DNA from 2 places in the Candidatus Njordibacter sp. Uisw_039 genome. Region 2 is predicted to be linked to the other one. Evidence: predicted binding sites of a transcription regulator. Region 2 holds the regulator's gene; the other holds the start of a gene.

Region 1 (9,084 bases), 1.4 Mb from region 2:
TAGCACTAAAAATACCGGCAGCTGAGGATCATTCATTAAGGTGTTGTAAATGTCCATAAATACGATCTGCTATTTAAATGTAGGTGGGGCTAGTCTAACCACTAAGCCTTATCAAGGCTACGGCCTATATTAGACTTGAAGGCATTGCCTAAGTTATTGTAAAGATTTGTGCTGGTCACCGGACTGTTAAGCTCTAGGATTTCTAAGGCTTTACTGATGGATTCTAGCTTGGTGCGCATAAACAAATCACTGGTGCGGTGCAGTTTGTCACAGGCCTCCAATACATCCAACAACTGCTGCCACTGGGCCTGTTGTGGTTTAGGTAGGTGGTGGCTAAAGTTTTTGTCTTCTCTGTCGATACCCGCGTTAGTGCAAAACTGATTACGCAGCGCATCAAATAGTTGAATGGTTTGCACATCGTGCTGTTTGTGGACTTGAAGTTCCTGAAAAGCTTGTAAGTCACTGCTTTTCAGGTATTCGTACTCGAGGTTAAGGGTGCTTTGCAATTGCTGTGCATCGATAACGGCTTGGTTCAGGTGGCCATCAAATTCTTCTTGTAGTTGTGGCAGCAATCGCGGGTTATCCTTGAATTAGTTTTTCTAAGCTAGTCATTTTTTCAGCAATACGTGCGGTATCAACAGGGAACTCACCGTTTTCTAGGGCCTGTTTAATACGATCAACCTTCTTTTGGTTAATGTCGCTAACGTCTTTACTTGCTTGAGTCATACGTAACAAAGTTTGTGATTCCGGCGTGAATTTAGCCTGATCTGCTCCTTGGCTGGGGGCAGCTTTGGTTTGTTCTGTTGCGCGTTGGGTTTGCGCAGTTTGTGTTTGCTGCTGAACATCCTGAGTTTTTTGAGCAGACTTAGCCTGAGTATTATCTACTCGGGTAGTCGTCCCTCCCTGATGCTGATTGCTAATGTCGTTCATGTTGCACCTCTAACCTAATCTAACCTACTTTTCCAACTACGTAGTAGTCATCGGCAGAATTGGTAAAAACTTGAGCCCAAAATAGCATTCTTTTCATAAAAAATCTTAACTTTTACTAAAACACGGTCTAGCCACCTTAACGGCTAAGCTCAACATGGCCTTTAGCAATCACTATACCACGCTTAACTAGGCCGCTAGGAATCACTTTAACCTCAATCTTATCACCCAAATTGCCATTAGACAAAGCCTCAGCTTGGCTGGTGATTTGGTAGTTGTCTAAATTAATCTGTAGGCTTACTTCGCTGCCCTTAGTCACCAGATAAGCTTGGCGTAGCATGTCTTGGGTAAGGGGGGTGCCGCTAGCAATATGACGTTTGGTCACCCAGCCGACTAACGCTTCTTTGTGGTTAAACCCTGCTTGCCTGAGTTTGTGGTCTGGCACCCATGCCATAGTGAGGTCTTGGGCGATAAGTTCTCTACCCATGGTTAATGCCTGGCTGCTAATGACCACATGTTGTTGGCCTTCTACGTCATTTTGATCCAATAGTTTGCCGGCTTTAATATAACGTTTTGCCAACTGACCCAGTAATTGGTTTTTGTTGGTAACGGCATTAGGGCTGGTGGTGCGTGTAGATTCTTTGCTAGCCAATAAGTGTTTTGAGGCGATCACCTGGCCCTGAGAAATGTCCTCTGCCGCGCGCCATAGCAGTTGTAAATCCATAAAATCTATCGGGCTAAGCCAATGGCCCACATCTAACCGGCGCTTAACTTGTTTTCCAGTGGGGTTGGTCTCGCTGCCGATATAACTGCTGCTGGTACCCGTGTAGGTCACCAACACAACCTGGTTGGCATTGATAGTGCCTTGTTCTGCAATGGGGCTAACTAAACGCCAGGCTTGGGTGTTGGTTTGTACATTAATGGATAGATATAACAACCAGCTAGGTTTGTTATTGCTGTGGGTTTTTTCGCAAACCACCTTTACGGTTTTGTGGTTGTTAAAAGGCAGTGACACTTGCAGTGGGGTTTTACACAGGTGGTAACGGCTGCGCTCGTCGAGCTGAGTAATGCGTGCATGGCCACCCAACTCCTGTTGTGAAAATTGATTAATTGCTTGGTAGATGTCTTGATGGGCCTGCCATTGTGCGGCTTGAGTTGCCGTGGTAATTAGCCATAGGCAGGCCATCAATGGCATCCACTTGGGCTGCGTTAACTGGGTGGCAAGGCCTTGCCGCTTGTTGTTTTTTGGTGCTAAATCTGTCATAAAATAATTTCTAACATGATGAAAAGTAACAATTTTTTAATATTGGCATAATCGTTGCTTTAGTGAGTGTGTAGCAGGCATTTTAAGGCCTCTAAACAGTTAACAAAAGTAGCGAGCGATTATGAGCATTTTACAAAACCCACTAGGCATTCACGCCACCGCTTTAAAGCTGCGCGAACAGCGCATTGGCGTATTGGCTTCGAACATTGCCAACGTAGATACACCTAACTATAAGGCTCGTGATATAGATTTTAGCAGCGTAATGGCTACCACGGAAAGTAATAACATGCGCACTAGCCACGGTCGTCATATTGGCGTGAGTAACTACCAGGCGTTGCAGGGCGACAGCATGATTAAGTACCGCATGCCCAGCAGTGCCTCTTTAGATGGCAACACAGTGGAAGTTAACACAGAAAACAGCCTGTTTACAGAAAACTCGATGCGTTACCAGGCCACCAATACTTTCTTGAATAACCGAATTAAAGGTGTCATGAGTGCTTTGCGTGGCGAATAAGCCAAACCTAGCCCACTCATCGTAAACCAAAAGAGGACAGCACAATGTCAATGTTAACAGCCTTAAAGATTTCCAGTTCAGCCATGACCGCGCAGATGGTACGCATGAACACCACTGCCAGTAACTTAGCCAACATGGACGTTGTGGGTACTACATCGGAAGAAGCTTACAGAGCCAAAAAACCGATTTTTAAAACAGTAATGGAGACTCACACTAACAGTAACTTTGAAGCCAGTGTGAAAGTTAACGGCATCCATGTTAGCGATCGGGCTAACACCAAGCGTTATGACCCACAAAACCCTGCAGCTAATGATGACGGTTACGTGTTTATGTCTAACGTGAATTCTATTGAAGAAATGGTGGATATGACCAACGCCTCGCGCTCCTACCAAACCAACGTAGAAGTGATGAACGCCACCAAAAAAATGATGATGGCCACGTTGCAGCTGGGCAAGTAATGCCTTAGCTGGCTTAGCCAGCATAAGCATAGTAAGGAGGAAATGATGACAGCATCTAACTTAGCCAACATGGACGTTTTGGGTACTACAACGGATGAAGTGTGCAAAGCCAAAAACCCAATCTTTAAAACGGTGATGAAAAATCACACTAGCAGTAACTTTGAAGCCAGTGTGAAAGTTAACCGTATCCATGTTGGTGGCCTGGCTAATACTAAGCGTTATGACCCACAAAACTCAGCAGCTAGTAATGACGGTTATGTGTTCATGTCAAACGTTAACTCTATTGAAAAAATGGTGGATATGACCAACGTTTCACGTTCCTACAAAACCAACGTAGAAGTGATGAACGCCACCAAGAAAATGATGATGGCCACGTTACAGCTTGGTATGTAATGCCTTAGCCAGCGTAGCCAGCATAAGCATAGTAAGGAGGAAATGATGACAGCATCAATTAGCTCGGTACCCGAAAGTTTTAGGACCTTGGAATCGACTCAACAAAAAGAAATTAAACGCACCTCGACGTTAGGGCAAGAGGACTTTTTGAAGTTGCTCATGACCCAGTTGCAAAACCAGGACCCAATGAAGCCCATGGATAACGGTGAATTCATGGGCCAGATGGCACAGTTTTCTACCGTGCAAGGCATCACCGAAATGGGTGAATCCGTCGACAATCTAGTGGGTATCTACCAGGGGCAGCAGTTGAGTAACAATGCCTCCATGATTGGTAAACAAGCACTGGTGGATGGTAACTGGGCGCAACTAAAAGGTGGAAAACTTGGTGGCGCCATAGATCTTACGATGGCAGCTAACGACCTTCGCATTGATATTAAGTCTGAAAGTGGTGAAGTAATGACCAGCTTAGGGCTAGGTTCGAAAATGGCTGGCTCCCAAGAATTTGCCTGGGATGGCATCAAACATGATGGCACCGTAGCACCTGAAGGGAGCTATTACCTTAGCGCCTCCGCCGTAAGAGATGGCGTAACCACGGTACCGCCAATGCAGGTGTATGGCACAGTAAATAGTATTCAGCTCAAGGGTGGTGAGGTCACACTCAATGTCTCTGGGCAAGGTAATGTCAGTTTTGACAGTGTTAAGCGCATCAGCCAGTAGGCAGTTAGCGTCACTTAAATGTAATTAACTAAAAGTAATTAATAGTAATTAATAGTAACTAAAAGGGGATCGACTTATGTCATTCTATACTTCACTAACAGGCCTAAACGCGGCGCAAGCACAATTAGGTATCACATCAAACAACGTATCCAACGTAGGTACTGTGGGTTTTAAGAAATCCCGTGCTGAGTTTGGTGACATATTTGCTACCTCACCCTTGGAAAACGCGTCTAGCGCCATCGGCCAGGGTGTGCTTTTGAAGAAAGTAAACCAGCAGTTTAGTCAGGGTAACATTGAGTTCTCTACTAACTCCTTAGACTTGGCGATTTCTGGCCAGGGTTTCTTTGCCTTAAAGCCAAGCCAAACATCTAACCAAACAGTGTACACACGAGCAGGTTCTTTTAGTGTAAACAACGACCGGTATGTAGTTGACTCCTCTGGTCAGTACTTACAAACCTTCCCGGTGAACGATGACGGCTCGGTAATTGCGACAGGTTTGGGTTCTGCTAAATCTCTGCAGTTGCCCTCAACTGCCGGCTTACCCCAACCCTCTTCACAGATTGAATTGGGTCTAAACTTACCAGCGGGTGCGGCAATATTGCCTGAGTCTGCCACTTACACGACCGATAACCCATACAGCTTTGATCGTAATGACAGTGACACGTTCAACAAGTCAACGTCGATCACAGTATACGACTCTTTAGGTAACCCTCACATTGCGACGGTTTATTACGTTAAAACCAGTTCGGCAACAGAGATCAACCCTACCAACAAGTGGGACACGAAAATCTTTATCGGTGATAAAGAGCTAGACCCGTCGATCATTGCGGCAAAAAATGACAAGAGCGAAACCCAGTACATGAATAAGTTTGGGCAAATTAGTACCAACCCTGCAGCCATCGACCCCACATTTAACGCGGCGGCTGCACACCCTCTATACTTTAATGATGACCAACAAACCACGGTGCCGTCATCTCCTGGTGCCACCACGGGTGGTTACATGACGCGTGCGACCGTAGGACACGACTTCGGTTCTACAGACAGCACTAAAGTCACGATTGTGAAGCCTACTGCAGAAGTCGACACCTATGGCTTTACAGCAGATATAGTTGCAACGGGAACAGTTTCCTTTGCCCACACAACTGACAGTGTCACAACGACGTACACTCAGCCCTTTATTACCAGCCACAATGCCACTTTGGACGCTCTGGTGACCAAAATTAATGCGGGCGAAACTGATTTTAAGGCCGCTCGAGTAGACGGTAAAGTCACTTTAACGGCATATAATAGTACAGCCATACCCCCACAGACGGTTACAGGCTTTACAGCCGGCTCTACTGCCCTGGCTTTGAGTGGTGTTAAGGAAGTCGATACTGTTACCTTTGGTGCTTCTGTCGCTTCTGGCGGCACCTTAAAATACAACTATGGTGGCACGACCTATTCAAAGGCCTTTGATACGGACGCAGCAACTACAATTGCCGGTCTTGTAACATTGATAAACGCTGGTGAAACTACGGTGACTGCAGCTGCAGTTAGTGGAAGTGCCACAACTTTCACCATCACTAAAGTAGATGGAAGTGACACACAGATGACTAAAGGCACCGTTGGTGGTACCGCGTCAGGAACTGGTACCGCGGAAGTGGATACTATTACCCTCGGCGCTGCTGTCGCCGCTAGCGGTAGCGTATCCTACACCTATGCTGGCACGACCTATACCCAGGCCTTTGCTACGGATGCGGCTACTACAATTACTAACCTTGTGGCGTTGATCAACGCAGGTACTGATCCGATTACTGCAGCTGCAACTAGCGGTACAGTGTTCACCATAACTAGCGATATGAAAAGTAGCACCCAGATGACCAAGGGCACCATTGGTGGCACAACTAACGGTTCTATTGATCTTACCATTACAACTGCAGACACGACCGCTGGTGTAGGCCTTACCGCCACAACAGCAGACACAACCGTTGGTAGTTTAATTATCCCAACAGCTGATTCTGCAGGCTGGCCTACAGAAGGTGGTGGAACATTTAGTGGTAGTAACTTCGTAACTGTGTCAGTAGATGGTAGTAATACTCAAACCATTGATATTGCTGCTGGATCATATACTGGTACTGAACTTGCAACATTAATGACCCTTAACCTTAACGCCAAGTTTGGCGATGAAAAAAGCTATAAGATGCCCACTACTACTGCGGACCGTACCATTACCCTAGAGCTGCAAGACAGCCTTGGTAATGACATCAACAAAGCCATGGGTCCAGAGGTGGACACTTTTACTTTCAACAGGGATCTTGTTGTTGGTGAAAACGTGACCTTCGCCATCGGTAGCAATACTTACACCCAGGCCTTTGACTCCAATAACACTAAGACCCTGGACGCATTGGCAGTCAAAATCAATGCTGGCGAATCAGCGTTTGATATCAAGCGTGTCGATAAAACCCTTGTGATGGCCGCCCGTTCAAGTACTGCCCTAGGTTCGGTAACAATTGGTGGATCCGTCACAGCAACCAAAGCTGATACAGCTGCTTCTACTGGAACGGAAACCACCGACTTAACGATTGTCGTTGATCAGTATCAAGAAAATACCACTAACTTCAGCCGCACCCAACTGGTCGCTAATGTTCAGGCTAAGGTCGATGCAGTGACTTACATAGGCACTGATAGTGTTGCCCATAAGGGTTTACCTTTGACTGTTGGTTATGACCTTAAAACTAGGGCCCTAACGTTTACGCCGACTGATGCCACTTACGGCAGTATTAAGGCGTCTTCACCAAGTTCTGTGGCAGCCTTTGGCTTAGACAGCGCAACAGCGACCTTCTCTTCTGTAGGTGATGCGTTTAGCGGTGGACAAATCGTGCCAACGGGTGCGGTCTCCCTAGACGCTAAGCAACAGCGCACTGGTTTATTGGTAACTTACAGTAAGGACGCCCATAAGTTCTCATTCTCATCAGGTACCACAGGTGAGGCATCCAAGATTTCTGTAGGTGTTCCTTCAGGCACTGCCGCTACTGGTGGCACCAGCCATCTCTTGGGTATTGGCGCAACCTATGCCACTGAAGTTAAAAATACTATAGGTACAGGCCTTGCCTCTACCGCTGGTATAGTAACCGGCAGCAAGGCAGGTGTAGACATTACGGGTACTTTCTCTGTGACCACTAATGACAACAGCATCAGTGTGACCATAGACGGCGTAGACGGCACCGTAGTTGTGCCGCCTGCTGCCTACACAGGTCATACCTTTGCCACAGCCATCCAGGATCGTGTTAATTTGATCCAGCATACGGACGGTCGCCAAGTGAACGATGTATCAGTTAAATTTGACCAAACAAGCCAAAGCTTTACCGTAACTTCAGGTACTGTGGGCGCAACCTCGTCGGTGAACATAAACGGCCACTCCAACTGGGGCTTTGATACCACCACTCAAACCAGGGGCGTAGTGCCAGCGGTAACGGTTGTGACTCAAGCGACAGATACGGAGGGTAACTTGTTGTACATTGACCAAGCGGGTAAACAAACCACAGCGAAGCCCGATGCAACGCCATCGTGGACCCCCATCTATCTAGATAAGGGTGAGCTGACTTTTGATACCTACGGTAAGCTGATCTCACCCAAAGAGGGTGTGGCTTACTCACCGTTTGACCCGAGTAACGGTTCTGACTTGTTAACCTTGGGCGTAGACTACGGTAAGTTCTCTACCCAGTATTCTGCACCGTTCTCTGTGTTATCTTTGTCTCAGGATGGTTACCCATCAGGCCAGTTAGACGGCTTGGATATTGACTCAGGCGGTGTTGTACGAGCCAACTATACCAACGGTACTCAGGTGGCCCTAGGTAAGTTAATGATGGCCAACTTCGCTAACCCGAACGGTTTGAAGCAGGTGGGTAACGCCAACTTCAAATCCACCACTAACTCAGGTGCAGCCGACTTAGGTGAGGCGGGATCTGACGGTTTTGGTGCCATACAGGGTGGTGCCTTAGAGCGAGCCAACGTGGACTTGACGGAAGAGCTGGTGGCCTTAATCACTGCTCAACGTAACTTCCAGGCCAACGCTAAGGCCATTGAGACCTCAAGTAGCTTAACCCAAACCATTATCAACATTAGGGGATAATTGTTTTAAGCTAAAAAAGCTGCTGCTTAACCCCAGCAGCTTTTTTGTGCCTGTTATTTGCTATCACTGCCTAGGCACCTAGTCGCTGCAGTTCCATCAAGGGCGGTTCGGTGGCTTATGTGACAAATTGGCATTGATATTGCATTAGCTATGACAAGAAGGAGAAGTTCATGAAAATTTGCCGTATTTTTGCCATATTTGCCACCATTCTGGTGGCTCACATTGCTACCCTTGCCCATGCTGATCGTGTGAAAGATCTGGCCGAAGTGGCCGGTGTGCGTGATAACCAACTGATTGGTTATGGTTTGGTTGTGGGTCTAAATGGCACGGGTGACGGTAAAATGTCGTTTACCAGCCAAAGCATGACGTCGATGTTGGCACGGTTTGGGGTAAACCTAAGCGACACCCTTTCTAACTTCGATGGCTCAACCACACGTAATACGCTAGAGCTCAAAAACGTAGCGGCGGTAATGATTACTGCTGACTTGCCCGCTTTTGCCAAGCCCGGTCAGCGTATTGATGTGACTGTATCGACTATTGGTGCAGCCACTAGTTTACGCGGCGGCAGCTTAATCATGTCCCGCCTTTTGGCTGTAGATGGTGAGGTCTATGCCTTGGCTCAGGGTGCCCTAGCCGTAAGCGGCGTTAGTGCAGCTGGTGCTGGCACGACAGCTACTGTCAATGTTCCGACAGTAGGTCG
Region 2 (9,084 bases):
CAAAAATGGCCTGTAACAACATCAGTAAGGCTTGGCCTATTTGCACCAACCTAGTCAATAGACCAGCGCCTAAGTCAGCAATAAGGTTGATCATTTTGATTGGCCCCGCAGCTCTTCTTGCAAGGGCAGTGCCGGAAAATGGAATGGAATCACACCGTCTGCTTCGCCGTGGATAAATTGTTTTACTGCAGGATCGGCACTAGCCTGCAAAGCAGCAGGACTATCCTGCGCTAACACCCGGCCTTCACCTAACAAAATCACTTGGTCGGCAATGGCACAAGCTTCTGCAATGTCATGTGATACCAACACGCTAGTCAGCTGCATTTGAGAATTGAGGCCTTTGATTAACCTTTGTAGCACCGCCATAGCAATAGGATCCTGTCCTGCAAACGGCTCGTCGTAAAGAATGATTTCTGGCTCCATTGCCACCGCTCGAGCTAGGGCAACTCGTCTCGCCATACCACCAGAAAGTTGTGACGGCATTAAGTCCCTGGCACCGCGCAAACCCACTGCTTCTAGTTTTAGCAAGACCCTATTATACAATTCATCTGCCGACAAATTCATGTGCTCTCGTAACGGGAAGGCGACGTTTTCAAACACTGACAAATCCGTAAACAAGGCCCCACTTTGAAACAATACCCCCATACGCGCACGTAGATGGTTGAGCTGTTTACGATTAAGCCGAGCAATATCCTGATCAAACAGCAGCACCTGCCCCTTATGTGGTTGCAACTGGCCACCAATCAAGCGCAAGAGGGTGGTTTTACCAGTGCCGCTAGGGCCCATAATAGCAGTGATTTTTCCGGCAGCTATGGCACAGTTAAGGTTTTCGAATATCACCCTGTCACCACGATAAAAGCTAACATTGCGTATGTTAATAATGCCGTTTGTGGCCATATATGAGGTTCCGGTTAGGCGCTAAAGTTATCTAAGCCCAAGTTTAGCATTGACGCGCTTAACTGCAAAGAGACTTGCAAATTGCGTCGACTCTTGGTTTCATTGCCCCTCGCCGTTTGGCCTAGCTTTACTTAGTGCTTCCATTAACCGTTTATCACCACTCTTACTTAGACTTTTATATGATTATTGCAATTGCCGCCATTCTAGTTGGTTTAGGCTTACTTATTTGGAGTGCCGACCGTTTTATTGACGGCGCTTGTGCCACCGCAGGCCACTTGGGCATGTCGCCTATGCTTATTGGTCTTACTATAGTGGCCTTTGGCACCTCGGCCCCAGAAATGCTGGTGTCCACCATGGCTGCACTAGATCATGCACCGGGTCTAGCTATTGGCAATGCCATCGGCTCCAACATCGCCAACATCGCCTTAGTACTGGGAGCCACGGCCCTTGTGTCTCCGCTACCTATAAGAGGCAACTTGGTGCGCATTGAATTGCCAATATTAACCATCGCCACCGTTGGTGCAGGCATTATATTGCTAGATTACTACCTTGATGCAGTAGATAGTGCCTTACTATTATTTGGTTTGGTCGTGTGTTTATATTTGTTTAAACGTTATCAGCAGGAGCATCCAGAAGACCAAGTAGGACCCTTAGCCGAAATGAGCTTGAAAGCAGGTATTTTTTGGCTATTGGTAGGCTTGGCTATATTAGCATTGGGTTCAAGGATTCTAGTGGGTGGTGCCATATACATTGCCACAGCCTTAGGTGTGAGTGAGATGATCATTGGTCTCACCATCATCGCCATTGGTACAAGTCTACCAGAGCTTGCAGCCTCCATTATGAGTGCCCGCAAAGGTCAACATGGCATGGCCCTAGGTAATATTATTGGCTCAAATATCTTTAACTTGCTGGGGGTTATGGCTATTCCCGCTCTTATCAGCCCAGTGGTAATAGAAGCCGACGTTTTGTGGCGTGACTATGGATTAATGCTTTTATTAACCCTATTCATTCTTGCTCTTGGGTTTAAGGCTCGCCGTGGCGGCACCATTACCCGGCCCATGGGCAGCGTACTACTGTTGATCTATGTTATGTATATGCTTTTACTTTATACTAACGCTACATAATTCACTAACATGCCTTAGGAGATGTGTTGAGCCATAACGACACTACACGACCCAGCCAAACTCTGGCTACGCCGTTTGCTGAATCTGCGTTACGCACCATCGGCTTAGAACAAGCCGCTATTGCTGAACTCGCCACTCGCATCGATGCCGCCTTCGAGCAAGCATGCCAGCTATTAATGGATTGTTCAGCCCGTGTGGTACTGCTAGGTATGGGTAAATCGGGCCACATTGCCAACAAAATAGCTGCCACCTTAGCCAGCACTGGCACACCCGCTTTTTTTGTTCATCCAGGTGAAGCTAGCCATGGTGACATGGGCATGATCACTGCCAAAGATGTGGTAATTGCATTATCTTACTCAGGCACCACCAGCGAAATTATCACCTTATTACCCATGTTAAAACGCTTAGGTGCTCCCCTGATTGCCATGACAGGTGTGGCAAGTTCCACCATTGCCCAAGCTGCAGATGTACACCTTAATGTACAGGTTAGTACTGAAGCCTGCCCGTTAAACCTTGCACCTACATCTAGCACCACAGCCAGCTTAGTCATGGGCGATGCCCTTGCCATCGCATTACTAGAAGCAAAAGGCTTTAGTGCCCACGATTTTGCCTTTTCTCACCCAGGTGGCGCTTTAGGCCGTAAATTGCTGTTAAAAGTCAGTGATATTATGCACGCTGGCAAAGCCCTACCAATGGTCTCGCAAGACACTCGCTTTGCCGATGCATTAATGGAAATGACCCAAAAAGGTATGGGTATGACGGCAGTAGTTAACACCCAAGGCGAACTCACTGGTATTTATACAGATGGTGATTTGCGCCGCAGTTTAGACCACAGCAATGACCTACGTGAATGCCAAATTAGTGAGCTAATGACGCGCGACCCAGTGCAAGCCCAAGCCGATATGTTAGCCGCCCAAGCGTTACAACTAATGGAACAACACAAAATTAATGCGCTCATTGTGTGTGATAAAAACCACCAACCAGTGGGTGCAATTAATATGCATGATTTGTTAAATGCAGGGGTCATATAACATGCCTTCGCCACCGCTAACCGATGCTCAATTTGCCAACCACGCTCGTTCGGTGCGCCTGCTAGCTTTAGACGTGGATGGCGTCTTAAGCGATGGCCAGCTCTATTTTGGCAACCAAGGCGAAGAAATTAAGGCCTTTAATAGCCTCGATGGCCAAGGCATTAAAATGCTCCAAGCTAGCGGTGTAAAAGTAGCTATCGTCACCGGCAGGACGTCCAACATTGTGGCGCAGCGGGCACAACAACTGGGTATCGAACTGTTGTTACAAGGAAGAGAAGATAAACTTATAGCATTGCATCAACTCACCAACGATTTACAGCTAGATTGGACTGAAATGGCCTACATGGGCGACGACTTGCCAGACCTTGCAGCCATTATCAAAGTTGGCTTAGGCATTACTTTGCCTAATGCAACTAACACCATGGTGCTTCACAGTCAGTACGTTACAAAACGTTGTGGCGGCCAAGGTGCAGTGCGGGAGGTGTGTGATTTAATTATGCAGGCGCAAGGCACATGGGACACTGCGTTAGCCCCTTACCTTAATACCCAACTCGCAGTGCCCTCCTAATGGCTGCACTTTTTCGTGGTCGCTGGTTATATATTAACTTAGTTACTTTAGCTTTGGCAGCATTCCTATTTTGGTGGTGGCAACAAGAAGTGCAGCAGACCACAGAATCAGAAGCCCAGTGGATTCCTGACTATTACCTTACTCATGCAACTATTAGCCAATATGATGAACAAGGTGCGTTGTCTTCTAACATCAGTGCCAAGCGATTTACTCACATTCGAGAATTTGGTACCACAGATATGCTGCAACCCAGATTTAACATCTACTTAGCCGACACTAACGCTGCGTGGTTTGGCAAAGCAGACGAAGGCCTTATATTGGATTCTGGTGCTCAAATTAACTTAATGGGTAACGCACTGGTGACCAACGGCCCAGATGTTAACAGACCTTTTAGCCTTAACAGCCAAAGTTTAAGATTATTTCCCAAACAAAATTACGCAGAATCTGACGAGCAGGTTAACCTAGTCGCCAAGTATAGCCACTTGACGGGCACGGGAATGCAGCTCACACTCGACAACCAACGTTTACTGTTCTTGCATCAGGTCAAGGGCACCCACTCCATGCCAAGGAATTAGTTATGTTATTGCCCACCCAACACGCCCTCAACGCTTTGCGTCTTCGCCATTGGCAGGGATTTTTGATCTGCTTGTTTGCTAGCGCAGCATGGTTTGCGAGTCCATCATCGTGGGCCCTTAATAGCGACCGTCAGCAACCCTTAGAAATTGCCGCCGACAGTGCTGAGCTCAATGAGGGGGAAGGTTTTTCCATTTATTCTGGCAATGTTATTATCACCCGAGGCACCATGCAAATTGAAGCATCCAGCGTAAAAGTCACCTTCAATGACGACGGTATACAAACCATGTTAGCCACGGAAGGTCCCTATGACGGTTTAGCCTATATGCGTCAACAGTCAGAACCTACAGGAGACGGCCAAAGCGACACCATGGAAGCTTGGGGGAAGAGTATTGATTATCAAGTTAATGCCGAATACTTAACCCTGTTAGGCAACGCCAAGCTCATCCAGCGTGGCAACCGGTTTAGTGGCCATGAAATCCTTTTCGACATACCTAGAGATAACGTAAAAGCCACTGGTGCCAAAGACAAGCGAGTCAAAATGATTTTCTTACCTAAGTCTAGTTAACTCTCACCTGACACAAATTAGACACTGATCTCATGCTTAATAAGACAACCACCGTAGCAACCTTAGAAGCCAAAAACCTCGCTAAATCCTACAATAAGCGAGCCATCGTAAAAGACGTCAATATTCGCATTGAGGCCGGTCAAGTGGTTGGCCTACTGGGGCCAAATGGTGCCGGAAAAACCACTTGTTTTTATATGATTGTGGGTTTAGTGCAAGCAGACCGTGGGCAAATCTTCATCAATCAAGAAGATATTTCTCGTGAGCCTATGCATGGCAGAGCGCGTAAAGGCATTGGTTACTTACCTCAAGAAGCGTCGGTATTTCGTAAGCTTACCGTAGCGCAAAATATCTTAGCCATATTACAAACTCAAAAACAGCTCAGTAAAGGTCAGCAGCTACAAAAATTAGAAACGCTATTATTAGAGTTTAGTATAGGCCATATACGTAACAGCCTAGGCATGAGTTTATCAGGTGGCGAACGCCGCCGTGTGGAGATCGCTCGTGCTTTGGCGAGTGAACCACAGTTTATACTACTAGATGAGCCCTTTGCCGGAGTAGACCCAATTTCCGTAAAGGATATTAAACACGTGATTCAGCAATTGAGTGACAAGGGTATCGGCGTATTAATCACCGACCATAACGTACGAGAAACCCTTGATATTTGTGATTTGGCTTATATCGTTAGCGAAGGTTATATTCTAGCTCACGGTACTAGTGATGATATCTTAGCGAACCAGCAAGTAAAAGAGGTATACTTAGGCGATGATTTCACTTTATAGTCAAGTAAAAATACTCCAAAACCAATAAGTTAGCGTAATTATGAAAGCATCTTTGCAGCTCAAAATGAATCAGCAACTGGCCATGACGCCACAGTTGCAACAAGCGATTCGTTTACTGCAACTTTCAACCTTAGACCTACAGCAAGAAATCCAACAAGCATTAGATAGCAACCCCCTGCTTGAGTTAGAAGAAGAGCTTGACCTGCCTGAAGTGAGTACTGCAGAAAAAGACAACAAAGACGCCCAGCTTGACGACCAGTCCAGTGAACACCTTGCTGACGAGAATCAAGCCGACAGTGACTGGAGCGAAGAAATCCCCGTTGAGCTTGCCACTGATAGCTCTTGGGATGATGTGTACCAAAGCTCCACTACACCAGCTACTGGCCCTGGGGACGACTTTGATTTTGACGCCAACAATAGCCACGAACCTAGCTTACAAGAACACCTTGAATGGCAACTTAATGTGAGTCGCTTGAGCGACCTTGATCAGTTTATTGGTGCCAGCATTATTGATGCCGTAGACGAACGTGGCTACCTTAGTCAAACCTTGACGGAAATCACTGAAGGTATCAACGGCAATTTGGCTCAACAAGAGCAAGAAGCCATTGAGGAAGATGAAACTCAAGCCGTATTAACCTTGATTCAGCAATTTGACCCTATTGGAGTTGCCGCACAGAATTTAAGAGAGTGCCTGCTCATCCAGTTAAAATATTTACCCTCTGATACACCATGGCGCCAAGGTGCAATAACCGTTGTAGATAAACACTTAGATCTGCTTGGCAGTCACGACTACAATTCCTTAAGGCGACGCTCTGGTTACAAAGAAAATGAGCTGCTACATATTTTCGAACTTATCACTAAATTACAGCCAGAGCCTGGTGCCAGCATTGCCTCAAGCCAAGCCGAGTATGTCATTCCCGACGTTATGGTACGTAAGGTTAATAATGTGTGGCGAGTTGAATTAAATCCAGACTCGGCACCAAAAATCAGAATTAACCAACAATACGTAGACTTTGGTGGCAGTGCCAATAGCAGCGACAAGAGCTACATTAAAAGTCACTTACAAGAAGCCCGTTGGTTTCTCAAAAGTCTTGAAAGTCGGAATGAAACCTTATTAAAAGTTGCTGGGCGCATTTGTGAGATTCAGCAAGGCTTTTTGGATCATGGCGAAGAGGCCATGAAACCGCTAGTCCTTGCAGAAGTTGCTGAGCACGTAGAAATGCATGAATCCACTATCTCTCGTGTTACCACCCAAAAGTACATGCACACACCTAGGGGTATCTTTGAGCTAAAATATTTCTTTTCTAGCCATGTAGCAACCGCTAATGGGGGAGAGTGTTCTTCTACGGCCATAAGAGCACTCATTAAAAAGTTAATTGCAGCGGAATTAACTCGCAAACCCTTAAGCGACAGCAAACTTACAGACATGCTAGAGTTACAAGGTATTAAAGTAGCCCGCAGGACTATTGCTAAATATAGAGAAGGCATGAACATTCCACCCTCCAACGAACGTAAACGGCTCACTTGAGCCCACACATCCCATAGGGTTAATAACCACATATGAATATTAGTGACATCCTCACGCCAGAACGCACCTTTGCCGATCTGAAATGCGCCAGTAAAAAACGCACACTCGAGTCTATTAGCCACTGGCTTGGGGGTCAAATGACCACGTTTGATAGCAAAGAGCTATTCAGTGCATTAATTAACCGAGAAAAGTTAGGCAGCACCGGGTTTGGTGATGGTATAGCTATACCTCATTGTCGGCTAGCCAGTTGCACACAAGTCACTGGTGCTCTAGTCCGATTGGCTAACGCCGTGGATTTTGATGCCATAGATCAACAACCAGTAGATTTACTGTTTGTGCTTTTAGTGCCCTTACAAGCTACTGATGAACATCTACAAATTTTAGCTACTCTAGCGGGCAGTTTTGGCCAACCGGAGTTTCGGGCGGGCTTACGTGAGGCCACTGATGCAGGTGCTATGTACAAAATCGCTATCGCATAAATGCCCTAAAACGGGTATGCTATAAGGCTACACTTGATAAGCTTACGCCATGCTTATCATCACGTGTTTCACTATTTTATAGCGCCACGCCTGTAAGGGTTTCTGCATGATCCATCAACAAATCACTATCATCAACAAACTTGGCCTGCATGCTCGTGCTGCTGCTAAGCTTGTAGGTGTCACTGGTCGACATGGTTGCAACATCGAAATTGGTAGTGACGGTAACATGGTGGATGCAAAAAGCATTATGTCAGTGATGTTATTAGCTGCCGGTCAAGGCACTGTACTAGACCTTAAAGTTAGTGGTGATGGTGCTCAACAGGCCTTTGACGAAGTATCACAGCTGGTTGATAATTATTTTGACGAAGGCGAATAAGGCTAGTAGTCACATGAAATCCCGCCTTAAAGAACTCAACGATGCCCTCGACAGTGGTGCTTTTATTCAAGCACGCCACATGCTTAATCACACCCTAAAACCCGCTCATACGGCACACTTACTGGAATCCTCACCCCCAAGAGAGCGCGAAGTACTGTGGAATTTGGTAAATCCAGAGTTAGAAGGCGAAGTACTGCATCATTTGAGTGACGAAATTCAAGCTGAATTCGTTAATCAAATGAATACCGAGGAGCTACTACAAGCCACAGAAAACCTCGACACCGATGACTTTGCTGACATCTTGCAACAACTGCCCAAAAAGGTAATGCAAGAAGTGCTGAATAGTTTACGGCAACAAGATCGAGAGCGGCTAGAGCAAGTTTTGTCTTATCCAGAAGATACCGCTGGCGGCCTCATGAATACGGACGTTGTGAGCATCCGACCAGACCTCACCATAGACGCCGTACTACGTTATTTACGTCGCCATGACACCATGCCAGAAATGACTGATAACCTGTTTGTGGTGACACGAAAAGACCGCTACATTGGCTTATTGCCACTCACCACTCTGTTAGTCAGTGATCCCAACACTCTTATTTTAGACGTAATGGATACTGAGCGCGAAGCCATACCTGCAGATTTAGACGAAACTGATGTAGCTAACTTATTTGAACGTAACGATTGGGTTTCTGCACCTGTGGTAAACCAAGAAGGTCGTTTGGTTGGCCGTATCACTATCGATGACGTGGTAGACGTCATCAGAGAAGAAGCCGACCACTCTCTCATGCGTATGGCCGGTTTAGATGATGACGAAGACACCTTTGCCCCTGTAGTTAAAACTGCTAAACGTCGCGCAGTGTGGCTTGGAATCAATCTATTAACCGCCCTTCTTGCCTCCATGGTAATTGGCCTGTTTCAACATACCATAGAACAAGTAGTCGCCCTTGCTATCCTCATGCCTATTGTTGCAAGCATGGGTGGCATTGCTGGTAGCCAGGCATTGACCCTAGTGATCCGTGGCCAAGCTCTAGGCCACGTCGAGCGCAGTAACATTGGTTACTTACTGAACCGAGAGATTATAGTCGGCACCATCAACGGCTTGCTCTGGGCAACCGTAGTAGCCAGCATTGCTAGCTGGTGGTTCTCTGACTTAACCATTGG

What was found. The regulator sigma-54, encoded in region 2, starts transcription at its own class of promoters, with help from an activator protein. The targets are predictions, from matches to a motif close to ANTGGCATNNANNTTGCTNT.
Region 1: a site for sigma-54 is predicted at 2,233-2,252, ahead of flgB (flagellar basal body rod protein FlgB). Genes of this name have one in related genera too.

Annotation. Positions count from the first base shown of each region.
Region 1 is NZ_CP159831.1:2,170,529-2,179,612, reverse strand. Features, by position in the region: gene ABXT70_RS10265 (DUF2802 domain-containing protein) at 1-57, opposite strand, end outside; gene flgN (flagellar export chaperone FlgN) at 102-572, opposite strand; gene flgM (flagellar biosynthesis anti-sigma factor FlgM) at 580-930, opposite strand; gene flgA (flagellar basal body P-ring formation chaperone FlgA) at 1,067-2,191, opposite strand; gene flgB (flagellar basal body rod protein FlgB) at 2,313-2,705, shown strand; gene flgC (flagellar basal body rod protein FlgC) at 2,750-3,163, shown strand; gene ABXT70_RS10235 (flagellar basal body rod protein FlgC) at 3,206-3,556, shown strand; gene ABXT70_RS10230 (flagellar hook assembly protein FlgD) at 3,599-4,273, shown strand; gene ABXT70_RS10225 (flagellar hook-basal body complex protein) at 4,350-8,384, shown strand; gene ABXT70_RS10220 (flagellar basal body P-ring protein FlgI) at 8,555-9,084, shown strand, end outside.
Region 2 is NZ_CP159831.1:788,112-797,195, reverse strand. Features, by position in the region: gene mlaE (lipid asymmetry maintenance ABC transporter permease subunit MlaE) at 1-94, opposite strand, end outside; gene ABXT70_RS03820 (ABC transporter ATP-binding protein) at 91-897, opposite strand; gene ABXT70_RS03815 (calcium/sodium antiporter) at 1,077-2,021, shown strand; gene ABXT70_RS03810 (KpsF/GutQ family sugar-phosphate isomerase) at 2,048-3,052, shown strand; gene ABXT70_RS03805 (KdsC family phosphatase) at 3,054-3,620, shown strand; gene lptC (LPS export ABC transporter periplasmic protein LptC) at 3,620-4,195, shown strand; gene lptA (lipopolysaccharide transport periplasmic protein LptA) at 4,198-4,761, shown strand; gene lptB (LPS export ABC transporter ATP-binding protein) at 4,794-5,540, shown strand; gene ABXT70_RS03785 (RNA polymerase factor sigma-54) at 5,581-7,068, shown strand; gene ptsN (PTS IIA-like nitrogen regulatory protein PtsN) at 7,101-7,547, shown strand; gene ABXT70_RS03775 (HPr family phosphocarrier protein) at 7,654-7,923, shown strand; gene mgtE (magnesium transporter) at 7,937-9,084, shown strand, end outside.